DNA from 3 places in the Blautia intestinihominis genome. Region 3 is predicted to be linked to each of the others. Evidence: a T-box and tRNA genes for the amino acid it is inferred to sense, from the RefSeq annotation. Region 3 holds a T-box; the other regions hold tRNA genes.

Region 1 (2,275 bases), on a different contig from region 3:
TATTGATCGCAAATGTATTCAGTTTGATCGCCCCGGAATATCCTGCAACGACTGCTGACCCATATCTGTTTACGATATCCTGGACAAAAAGGTTACCCACGCTCAAAACACTCTGCTGCAGAATACTCGGCACCGCAATTGCAAGGATCTGTACAAAAAGTTTCCTGTCAAACAGCGGCACTCTTTCCGTTCCTGCAAACTTCTGCAGTCTCGCCAGCAATGTAACAAGCGCCAGCACCGCCGAAATCCCCTGTGCAATAAATGTCGCCCATGCAACACCGGCTACGCCCCAGTGAAGTTTCGCCACAAACAGAAGATCCAGGACAATATTTCCTGCCGATGATCCAAGCAGAAACCACAGCGGCGTCCTGGAATCACCAAGTGCAGTAAAAATCCCCGTACAGACATTGTACAGCATTAGAAAGATCAGTCCAAACACATAAATCTTAAGATATAGCACACCGTCCTGCATGATATTCTGTGGCGTGTGGATCCATTCCATCATATTGCGGCAGAAAAAATATCCATACACTGTCAGAATCACAGCTAGACTCAGTGATGAGGCAAAAGCCGTCGTAACAGCACGCTTCACGCCTTTGCGGTCACCCGCTCCAAACAGTCTTGATACGATCACAGATGCCCCAAGGTTCATTCCCACAGCAAATGCCATAAAAATAACAGTGATCGGGTAAGACGCCCCAACCGCAGCCAGCGCATCCTCTCCCGCAAATCTTCCCGCGATCATACTGTCCGCAATATTGTATATCTGTTGAAAAGCCACACTGAACATCATCGGAAGCAAAAAACGCCATAACGTTTTATCCGGATGTTCCTTTGTCAGGTCTGTAACCATTTTTTCCTCTTTTCTTCACAAAAGGGACGATCGCTCGTCCCTCATGATTTCTGTAAAATTATAACTGATGTGTACTTCCGTTCAAAGTATCCGTAATCTCCTTGATGCTGACAGGTTTCGGGATATATCCGTTCATTCCCGCATCGCGGCAGTTTTTGCGGTCGCTTGCAAAGGTATTGGCTGTCATCGCAAAGATCGGGATATTGTTGTCATCGCAAATTTCGACATAAAGATTTGAGAGAGAATTTCTTGTTTTTCTATGACAACGTAAAAAGGAACTCCTTAAAATAAGGAATTCCTTCATCGTTAGTCGAAGTGACAGGATTTGAACCTGCGACCTCTGCGTCCCGAACGCAGCGCTCTACCAAACTGAGCCACACTTCGTTATTTCGTTGTTTAAATTTGTTATGTCGTTCAACGCAAGACATATTATATTATAGGGTATCGGAATTGTCAACAGATTTTTTGAAAAAATTTAAAAAAATTTTTTGTTGGGATATAAGTGATTGTATCGTGTGTTTTGTTTGTATTATTCGAACTACAAGAAACATGCTTTGAGAGTTTCGCAAATTATCGCGGCAGTCGTCAAGATCTCCTATAAAATGAGGCATTTTGCCCGTTACTTCCTCTAATAATATATCCCCGCCTGCGGGGTGAGGCTCCGCGGGGCGGGAATAGCTGCAATTCAGAATAGTTACCCGGATTTATGTCTTTTAGGAAATCCTTCCTTCTTTCATCTCAAATACCACATCTGCCACATTCATAGTGGATTTCCTGTGTGATACAAGAACCACCGTCTTCTCTTCTGCGGATTCTCTGAGGGATTTGAGTATGATGCCTTCGTTCAGGGAATCAAGGTTTGAGGTCGGTTCGTCCATGAGAAGGAACGGACTGCCGTGAAGGAAAGCGCGGGCGATGCCAATTCGCTGTTTTTCGCCACCAGAGAGGGTGTCTCCGAGTTCGCCTACTTCTGTGTCGTAGCCTTTGGGAAGGTGCATGATGAAGTCGTGGATGGACGCTTTGCGGGCGGCTTCCATGATCTCCTCGCGCGTCGCGCCCGGCTTGCCGATTGCGATGTTGTTGGCTATGGAATCATGGAACAGGTGGGTCTCCTGTGTCACGTAGCTTTCCATGTCGCGGAGATGCTTTGTAGGAATCTTTCGCACGTCTTCGCCGTCTACGTGGAGCGCGCCGGAATTCACATCCCAGAAACGCATCAACAGCTTGAGAAGTGTGAATTTACCAGAACCGCTCGTCCCGTGGATCCCTAGGATCTTTCCTGCCGGAATATCCAGTGAGTAATCGTCCAGAATCACTTCATTATCATATGCAAACGTCACATGCTCCGCATCTGCGCCAGAAAATGTCCATCCTGCAGCACCATTACCAACATCCTGCTTCGCAGACACTCCCACTCCATCA
Region 2 (2,275 bases), on a different contig from region 3:
GAAGCCGCATCAAATAAAGCTCCATACATGTTATCATAATAGCGTCCATTTATCATCACAAAGCTGTGTCCCTCTGCCAGAGTGATCACATACGGCTGATATCCCAGTTCCTTTGCAACTGCTGCGACTGCACTTGCCATTCCATAACAGTTTCCTGTCAGACCGTTTTCAAACATCTGAACTGCGTATTTGTATACCCATCTGCGGCTTCTGAATTCAGCAGGGGTAGGATCCATGCTTCCTACAAATCTATTATAACCTATAATATAATTAAAGCATGCCCGCAGTTTCTGACGATTGGTCATACCTGCTGTTGTATGATTTGCAATAAATCTCCTTGCTGCCATCTTACAGCGTGCCTGCATGGTATCCACCGCATATCCGTTCTTGCCAAGCCTGAGACCGCTTATAGTCCTGTTGACTATGCATCTGCCACTTTTGTAAGCATAATAGACTCTGCCGTTTACTTCCTGCCATCCGCCAACGCCTTTACCATATTTGTTGACGATAAACCAGTATGTGTTTATCTTTACGACTTTCGTGCTTCCAGGTGTCACTTTGTGAGAGTTCATATCAAATACATAATATATCCCTCTTACATTGCATGCCCCACCTCTGGCTGCTACGCCATTTTCACGGAACCAGTAATATTTACCTTTGATGATCTTCCATGTATTCCGGACAGGTTTATTATTGACATAATAGCGATAACCACCCTTTTCCCAGATAAGTCCCTTCTTGACTTTCGAAGTACTTCCCTTACCAGTGGATGCTGAAGTCTTCGCGCTGCTATTCACTGCCGCATGAACATCCCCTACTCCACATGAAAGGATCAATGCAAAAAAGAATACCACCAGCATCGTTCTGCCAGCCCAACTACTTCTTTCCAATTTCATTCCCTCCTCTCCTTTCCAGTGTTTTTACATTATAATATATTCTTTGGACAATTTCAATCAATTGACCATCAAAATAAAAAAAAGCAGTTGCAAAAGTATTTTCTGCTTGCTATAATACTACATATTCTCGGGGTATGGCGTAGCTTGGTAGCGCGCACGGCTGGGGGCCGTGAGGTCATGGGTTCAAATCCCATTTCCCCGATGTTCTTATTCAACAGGAAAGGCTTCTGGACGTTATGGTCGTTCGGAAGCCTTTTTGTTTTATTTTATTCTTTTATGCGACTGGTATGATATTTCTCACGACATCTGTATGACTGTAGCCGTCATAACGTGTTTTCAGATTGGTAAAGGTAACTGCTGCTGTCTCATTTATACTGTCCAGAACTGCTGTTCCTTCTCTGCCTGTAATCTGTACATTGGGAGTATTTGCTGTGATGCCCTGAAATTTATAACGCAGCGTTTCTTTTTCACTGATCGTGTAACTTCCAAATGGAACTTTGGCTATTGTGCAGCTCAAAACGGCATAGTCTCCCTGTTTTTCGTAATTTTCCTGTCTGAACTCTACATAATTTTCGTAACTGTGCGCTTTTCCCTTCCGATCTGTTCCATTTACCACAAACCGGAAAACCGGATTTCCATGCGCCCAGATAATATCATTCTCCAGGATCTTTTTTGTTATCGTTATCTCACCATATGGCGGACGTATTCCTTCATTTGACACTTCCAGCGCAAAGTCCTGGTTTTCGTCCAGAATAGAGATATCTTCTTTCCAGTTCCCAAGGTATCCTTCTGGTGCCTGTGTCTCGACCAGTCTGAATTTTCCTTTGTTCTGGTCTGTATATTGCAGTTTTTTCGTATATAATTTCGTTTTCTCCGTATACGCAAACTGCTCTCCCGTAATGGCATAACTCTTTTTCTGTTCATCCCATGCATATGCCTGAAATACTGCTCCTGTCAGGTCTTTCGTGCTGTCTGCCGCATCTGTTTTGCGGATGCTGCAGTTCCTTTCAATAATCCCACGTACCCATGACATATTTGTTTCCTGGGTGTCTGCCATCTGTGAGGAATCAAGACGTCGTTTTGCCTGGTTTGAAATATGATAATAAATACCGTCTTTATAATGCCCATGAGCGGCAATCACACTGTCTGCTTTGGCTTTTACATGGATCCTGAAATAATAGGTTACATTATTGCAGGCCGCATCAGTCTTCAGGAAGCTGTTCGCAGCCGCAAACTTCACTGTATTCTTCGTAGCAGTGATCGTGAACTGCTGCGTGACATCATTCCCCTGAGCAGTTTCGACAGAAGCACTTTTGTACTCCAGGCAGGAATCCAGCTGATCCGTGACCTCAAATTTTTTGTAATCTCCCGGAAGAACT
Region 3 (2,275 bases):
CAAATTAAATTATGATGAAGAATATCCGTATGCAGAAACTTATCTGTCACTTGCAAGACAGTCGGATCTCGCGTTTAAGGATCTTCTCACATATTTTGAAAAAGTTGACGAACCAACAATGATCGTCATGTTCGGAGATCACTGGCCGCAGCTTGAGGATGGCTTTTTTGAACAGCTCCTTGGCAAAAAGAAAAGCAGTCTGGAAACTATAGAATCTCAGATAACTTACACTACACCATATATCATATGGACAAATTACCCGTCTGAGACAAAAGAAGAGGATATCAGCTGCAATTACCTCGGATCCAGCATGCTCGAAAAAGCGGGTGTTCAGCTTACGGAATATGAACAGTTCCTTGCTAATCTGAAAGAGGAACTTCCGATCATCGGAGTGGGTGCAGTGTGTGATAAAGACGGAAACTGGTATACTATGGACGATCTTCCGGAGAAATACCAGACCCTTTTGAACGAATATCAGATTCTGCAGTATAATAACCAGTTTGAGAAAAAACAGATCAGAGAGAGTGCTTTTACAGTTGAGTGAGGTAAAATCACTCTTGACATCACCAGATATTTCGAATAGAATAAATATCAAATATGCAGAAGTTTTCTGGCATAAATAAGATAACGGCGATGAAGAGAATAGTACATGAGGAGCAATCTCAGAGAGGAATCCATATGGTGTGAGGATTCTGTGCGCGAATCGTGGAACCGGCCTCGGAGCTCTGTACAAGTGAAGTGCAGCGTAGATCCAGCGTTAAGGGAGCTTGAGAGAGCAATTTTTTTCTGGCATACAGGAGTTGCTAATTAGGGTGGTACCGCCGAAGTCCTTCGGTCCCTTTACCGGGATCAGAGGACTTTTTTTATACACAGAAGCCTCTGATCTGATATAAAATCATTTACAGAAAAGGAGAAAATCATGGCAAAGAAATTAGTAGAAGCTATCACTTCCATGGAAGAAGATTTCGCACAGTGGTATACTGACGTTGTAAAAAAAGCAGAGCTGTGCGGTTACACAAGCGTAAAAGGATGCATGGCGATCAAACCGGCAGGTTATGCGATCTGGGAAAACATCCAGCACGAACTTGACCGTAGATTCAAAGAGACAGGTGTACAGAACGTATACATGCCGATGTTCATTCCGGAATCTCTTCTTCAGAAAGAGAAAGACCACGTAGAGGGTTTTGCACCGGAAGTAGCATGGGTAACACACGGTGGACTGAACGAACTTCAGGAGCGTCTCTGTGTACGTCCGACTTCTGAGACTCTGTTCTGTGATTTCTATCAGAAAGATATCCAGTCTCACAGAGATCTGCCGAAGGTATACAACCAGTGGTGCTCTGTAGTCCGCTGGGAGAAGACAACACGTCCGTTCCTTCGCTCCAGAGAGTTCTTATGGCAGGAAGGTCATACTGCACACGCAACAGCAGAGGAAGCAGAGGAGAGAACGATCCAGATGCTGAACCTGTACGCTGATTTCTGCGAAGAAGTTCTGGCTATCCCGGTCATCAAAGGTCAGAAGACAGACAAAGAAAAATTCGCAGGTGCAGTAGCTACCTACACAATTGAGTCCCTGATGCATGACGGTAAAGCACTTCAGTCCGGTACAAGCCACAACTTCGGTGACGGATTCGCCAGAGCATTCGGCATTCAGTACACAGACAAGGACAATACACTGAAATACGTACACCAGACATCCTGGGGTATGACAACACGTATGATCGGTGCGATCATCATGGTTCACGGTGACAACAGCGGACTTGTCCTGCCTCCGAGAATCGCTCCGACTCAGGCAGTCATCATTCCGATCCAGCAGCGCAAAGAAGGCGTTCTTGAGAAAGCAGATGAACTGTCTGCAGCACTCAAGGCAGCTGGCATCCGTGTCAAAGTAGACGATACCGACAGAAGCCCGGGATTTAAATTCGCAGAGCAGGAAATGAGAGGAATTCCGGTTCGTATCGAATGTGGACCGAAGGATATCGAGAACGGACAGGCTGTTATCTGCCGTCGTGATACAAGAGAGAAATATGTCGTTTCCTTTGAAGAACTTGCGTCCAAAGTTCAGGAAGTTCTTGATCTTATGCAGAAGGAAATGCTGGAGCGCGCACGTGCACACCGCGATGCTCACACTTATGTTGCAACAAACTACGAAGAATTCAAAGACACCATCAACAACAAACCGGGCTTTGTCAAAGCTATGTGGTGTGGAAACCGCGAGTGCGAGGACAAGATCAAAGAAGATGTTCAGGCAACATCCAGATGTATGCCGTTTGAA

What was found. A T-box is a leader RNA that pairs with one kind of tRNA and senses whether it is charged. The one in region 3 lies ahead of proS (proline--tRNA ligase), so its partner is inferred to be a tRNA-Pro.
Region 1: it has a tRNA-Pro gene. The T-box ahead of proS (proline--tRNA ligase) is inferred to sense a tRNA for this amino acid. The anticodon was not compared.
Region 2: it has a tRNA-Pro gene. The T-box ahead of proS (proline--tRNA ligase) is inferred to sense a tRNA for this amino acid. The anticodon was not compared.

The regions. Positions count from the first base shown of each region.
Region 1 covers NZ_JBBMEI010000006.1:67,567-69,841, reverse strand. Annotated here, with positions in the region: gene WMO75_RS03445 (MATE family efflux transporter) at 1-853, opposite strand, end outside; gene WMO75_RS03440 (response regulator) at 912-1,040, opposite strand; tRNA gene WMO75_RS03435 (tRNA-Pro) at 1,164-1,237, opposite strand; gene WMO75_RS03430 (amino acid ABC transporter ATP-binding/permease protein) at 1,567-2,275, opposite strand, start outside.
Region 2 covers NZ_JBBMEI010000011.1:57,259-59,533, forward strand. Annotated here, with positions in the region: gene WMO75_RS05380 (hypothetical protein) at 1-896, opposite strand, end outside; tRNA gene WMO75_RS05385 (tRNA-Pro) at 1,025-1,098, shown strand; gene WMO75_RS05390 (isopeptide-forming domain-containing fimbrial protein) at 1,171-2,275, opposite strand, start outside.
Region 3 covers NZ_JBBMEI010000031.1:6,035-8,309, reverse strand. Annotated here, with positions in the region: gene WMO75_RS10735 (LTA synthase family protein) at 1-544, shown strand, start outside; T-box leader at 625-843, shown strand; gene proS (proline--tRNA ligase) at 920-2,275, shown strand, end outside.